Regions from separate parts of the Brevibacillus ruminantium genome, predicted to be linked through region 2. Evidence: predicted binding sites of a transcription regulator. Region 2 holds the regulator's gene; the other holds the start of a gene.
The links. The regulator CtsR, encoded in region 2, represses protease genes until heat stress. The targets are predictions, from matches to a motif close to ATGGTCAATAAAGGTCAAACA.

Region 1 (2,458 bases), 900 kb from region 2:
ACCGCTGCTTTTGCTTTTACCGGGATTTCCGAAGAGCGTTTTCATCTGGCTGCTGACGTGGTACATCGGGGAGATCTGGCCGTATATTCTACGAATACCGTCATTGAAGGCGTGGTCGACGGAGATTTGTACGTCTTTAGTCAAAATGTGCAAATAAAAGGACACGTCACAGGAGATTTATTAAGCTTCGCTGCCGCCACGATTGTCTCCGGTCAGATCGATGGAAATATTCGCTCTCTGGCAGATACGCTTTTCGTCACCGGGAAAGTGGCGGGAAGTGTTACCTCCATTTCCAATCATATGCGGTTGGAGAAGGACAGCAAAATCGGAAAGAACCTGCTGTTGCTGGCATCCCAAGCTGACCTCGGCGGTGAAGTGGATCGAGAAGTAAACGGAATGGTAGAAAATATCGGGATAACCGGCAGGATCGGAGAGGGGATCTCTAAATTGCACGCGATGACGCTGAGCATCGACGCCCCTGCCGAAATTGGCGGCGATCTGGTCTATAGCAGCCCGCAGCGGGCGGTAATCGGACCTGGCGCCGTCCTGAAGGGGAAAGAAGACTATTCCTATCTCGAGGATTTGGAAATCAATCTCAACTTGGGGTACCTTCCACTCTTTCTGGCTTTTGCTTCTTTGCTGAGCACGCTGCTGCTGTGGCTGGCGATCCGCTTTTTGTTTCCGGCCGGGCTAACCGGCATCTATCGACAGCTTGATCTGGGAAAAGGGAGTACGTATGTGTGGGGTACATGCCTGGTTCTGGGTATTCCACTCTTAATGATCCTGTTATGGATTTCACTGATTGGCATTCCTGTAGGCCTGATTCTCCTGTCTGTCTTTCTGATTTTGACCTGGCTGGCCAAGGTATTCGTGGGAGCCTGGCTGGGTATACGGCTGACGGAAAGATTCCATTGGAAAAGCTCCCCGCTGTTGGCGGAGCTGCTGGGCGTGATTGCCCTCCAGTGTCTTTTGCTCATCCCGTTGCTGGGCTGGCTGATGGCTCTGCCCGTATGGGTCGCCTTCTTTGGAGCATTGGCCGGAGCCGTGATCAAAACGAATAAAACTTTTCTCCCGTGAGGACGTTTAGCTTCCCGATTTTTGGCCAATATGGAGAGAGGGACCTACAGTTTGCATCTTTGACCTTTCTTGACCTTCATTGACCTTTTGTGTATGATATTCTTACAAAGAGAGGAGGAAGACTTGAATGCACATGAACTTGATTCCGACTGTAATTGAACAGACGAACCGCGGTGAGCGTGCTTACGATATCTATTCCCGTCTTCTGAAGGACCGCATTATCTTTCTCGGCACTCCGATCAATGATACAGTAGCCAACATTGTCGTTGCGCAAATGCTGTTCCTGCAAGCGGAAGACCCGGAAAAGGATATTTCTCTGTACATCAACAGCCCGGGCGGCTCCATTACCGCCGGTATGGCGATTTATGATACGATGCAGTTTATCAAACCGGACGTATCTACGATCTGTATCGGGATGGCTGCTTCGATGGGGGCATTCCTGCTGGCTGCGGGCGCCAAAGGTAAGCGCTACGCTTTGCCAAACAGCGAAGTGATGATCCATCAACCCCTCGGTGGTGCACAAGGCCAGGCCAGCGATATCGAAATCGCAGCCAAACGCATCCTGAAAATGCGCGAGCATCTCAACCAGATTCTCTCCGAGAGAACCGGCCAACCCCTGGAGCGCATCCAAAAGGATACCGATCGCGACAACTTCCTTTCTGCACAGGCAGCGATGGAATACGGCCTGATTGACAAAGTAATTACATCTGAACCAACTGCCAATAAATAAGCAAGTTTACCTGCTTGCACACAGCCTGCCGAAAATGGCAGGTTTTCTTTTTGTGCAATTTCGATTGACTTCCCCTCTCCTGTCACGATACTATATGAACTTGGGGCCAATCCCCACGTGGTTCGAAACCATCCCACGATAAAAAACTAAGGAGCTAACTGAATATGAACGTAAAAACGCTTGTCGTAAACGGTATCCTGGCAGCTTTGTACATTGCTGTCTCGATGCTCATCCAGCCGTTTGGTTTTACCAATGTACAATTCCGGGTATCCGAAATGTTTAACCATCTCATCGTGTTCAACAAGAAGTACTTTTTCGGAATTGTCCTGGGAGTTTTTATCACCAATCTGCTGTTTTCGCCGATGGCTGCCTACGATCTGGTCTTTGGTGTCGGCCAATCCGTGCTCGCCCTCCTGATTACCATTTTCTCCATGCGGTTTATCAAAGGCATCTGGGCCCGGATGATGTTCAACACCGCCGTCTTTACCTTCACCATGTTCTTGATCGCCTATGAGCTGAAGCTGGTCTTTGATCTGCCCTTCTACTTTACCTGGCTGACCACAGCAGTGGGTGAATGTGCGGTGATGCTGGTCGGTGCACCCATCATGTATCTCATAAACAAACGTCTCCAGTTGGAAAAACGGGTGTAAG
Region 2 (2,458 bases):
ATTCCAGTGTGCGGGCATATTGGAGAATCCCGTATGAGCGCAAAATCCGATCCTCCAGATTGATCCGGGAGTGCTCGATCAGATAGCGACGGGCAACGCGCTCCTGTTCAATAATCTGATGGGCTACCCCGTAGAGGTTGGACAAGATATCCGACTCTGACATCCCCAGTGTAACCTGATTGGAAAGCTGAAACAAATTTCCAAGCGCTTCGCTTCCTTCGCCGTAAATTCCCCGCACGACCAGACCTACTTGATTGATCGCCTGGAGAATCCGGTTGATCTGCTGAGTCATCACCAGTGCTGGCAGATGGAGCATGACCGAGGCGCGGATACCTGTTCCTACGTTGGTTGGACAGCTCGTCAGATACCCTCTCTTTTCATCAAATGCGTAGTTCACATGCCTTTCAAACACATCGTCAATTTTTGTTCCTATTTCCCATGTTTGCTGAAGTTGAAATCCTGGCAGCAACACCTGTATGCGAATATGGTCTTCTTCGTTTACCATGATGCTGACGGATTCGTCAGAACTTAAAAGAACAGCGCCTTTACGAGATTCCTCCGCCAAATGCGGGCTGATCAAATGTTTTTCGACGAGGACGCGCTTCTCCAATGGATTGAGCTGCTCCATCTGGATCAGCTCGAGCGGCCCTACCTCTTTCTCGGCCGTTTTACTGGCACTGGCCACCTTTCGTACGATCTCTTCCGCTTGTGAGTCGGTGGCGAGCAATGGAAAGGGATGCTGACGAAGGTTTCGGGCGATCCGGAGTCTGGTGCTGATGACGATATCTGAATCAGGACCTTCCCCCTTCATCCAATTGCTCCAAGGATTTTGCATGAATTGCTGTTGGGACATGCTCTTCACCTCCCCCGTTTTTACAATTGACCAATCTTTTGTTCCAACGACTTGATGCGGTCGCGAATTTCCGCTGCCTTTTCAAACTCCTCGCTGGCTACATGGCGTTGGAGGGCTTGCTTCAGCTGCTCCAGCTCTTTTCGCAGCTTCAGTTGGCCGCCGGTTCGCTCCGGTACCTTGCCGCTATGCTGCGTATTCCCATGTATCCGGCGAAACAGCGGGTCTAAACGGTCACCCAAAAAGGTGTAGCAATCACTGCAGCCAAAGCGGCCGCTCTTGCTGAACTGCGCATAGGTCAGGCCGCAGGTCTCGCAGCGAAGTGCCTTGTTGGCCGCAGAATCCTGTGGTTTCTTTTGGGCGGGGTCAAAATGAAGCAGGCCAGACAGGAGATTATGAATGCTAAAATTGTGAAAGCCGGGGAAAACATCTCCTTTTTCCTGGGCGCATTGCTCACAAATGTGATATTCAGTCTTTTCACCATTGACGATTTTGGTTAGATGAAGCGTAGCCTGTCGTTTGCCGCATTCTTCACAGTTCATCCTATCGTCCCTCCTACTTACGCGCTTTTTAACGCGATAAAATGGTGGCGATCATCTGCTTTAACATGTTTGCCCTGACACGGTCTCTCAATGCAGGTTCCATCATGAGTACACTGCGGGCAGTTGCGATCTTCATGAGTGCGGCTTCACGCTGGCTGACCAAGCCTTCATCCATCAGCCGGTCAATGATCGCATAGCCAACACCCTGAGTAATACTGTCTCCAATCAGCTCTTCGGTCAGCAGCTCCTGCAGCATCGCTTTGCTGACAATCTGTACTTTCCGAATCCGAATGTAGCCCCCTCCGCCGCGCTTGCTTTCGACGATGTATCCCTTTTCTACCGTAAAACGGGTATTGATGACGTAATTAATTTGAGAAGGTACACACTGAAAAGTGTCAGCAAGCTCACTACGTTGAATCTCGACAGAGCCGTTCGGACTTTCGGATAAGATTCTTTTCAAATGCTGCTCGATATAGTCCGAGATGTTACGCATAGTCGCCTCCTGTTCAACAGTGTTATGCACCTTGATTATTGACTTTGACTATCTTTGACTTTAATTATAATGAGTTTTTTTATTCGATGCAAGAGGGAGCAGACACTTTGTAGTGTGGACAAAATGAGGGGTCGTTAAAACCGCAGAAAAAAACCATCCCCCGAGGAATGGTTTTCTTTGATTCGGCGCAGGTTCCCGCTTTATGTTGATTGCTTCGGATGCTGGATATGGTCAAGCACATCCGTGAAGCGGGTGATAATGACATGAGCCCCGTCCAGTTCGCCTGGCTTGGCAAAACCAAAGTCGCATCCAATGGTTTTCAACCCGTTCGTAAGCCCCGCCTCCACATCAGAATGGCGGTCGCCAACCATGACTGCCTGTTTGACGTCATAATCGCGCAGTAACTTGGCGACAAGGTCATTTTTTGAGCTTGTGCCAAAGCGACCGGCTGAATACAGATCCGTAAATAATGACTTCAGCTCGAAAAACTCACAAATCTCGTCGATATACTCCTCTTGTCCATTACTGGCGACAAAGAGGGCTGCCCCGTCGTCATGCAACTTCTGCAGGACC

Region 1: a site for CtsR is predicted at 1,134-1,154, ahead of clpP (ATP-dependent Clp endopeptidase proteolytic subunit ClpP). Genes of this name have one in related genera too.

What each region holds. Positions count from the first base shown of each region.
Region 1 is NZ_CP098755.1:4,969,718-4,972,175, forward strand. Features, by position in the region: gene NDK47_RS24495 (polymer-forming cytoskeletal protein) at 1-1,077, shown strand, start outside; gene clpP (ATP-dependent Clp endopeptidase proteolytic subunit ClpP) at 1,205-1,807, shown strand; PreQ1 riboswitch class I at 1,919-1,963, shown strand; gene NDK47_RS24505 (QueT transporter family protein) at 1,972-2,457, shown strand.
Region 2 is NZ_CP098755.1:245,004-247,461, reverse strand. Features, by position in the region: gene NDK47_RS01300 (protein-arginine kinase McsB) at 1-853, opposite strand, end outside; gene NDK47_RS01295 (protein-arginine kinase activator protein McsA) at 874-1,392, opposite strand; gene NDK47_RS01290 (CtsR family transcriptional regulator) at 1,421-1,885, opposite strand; gene NDK47_RS01285 (HAD-IA family hydrolase) at 2,086-2,458, opposite strand, start outside.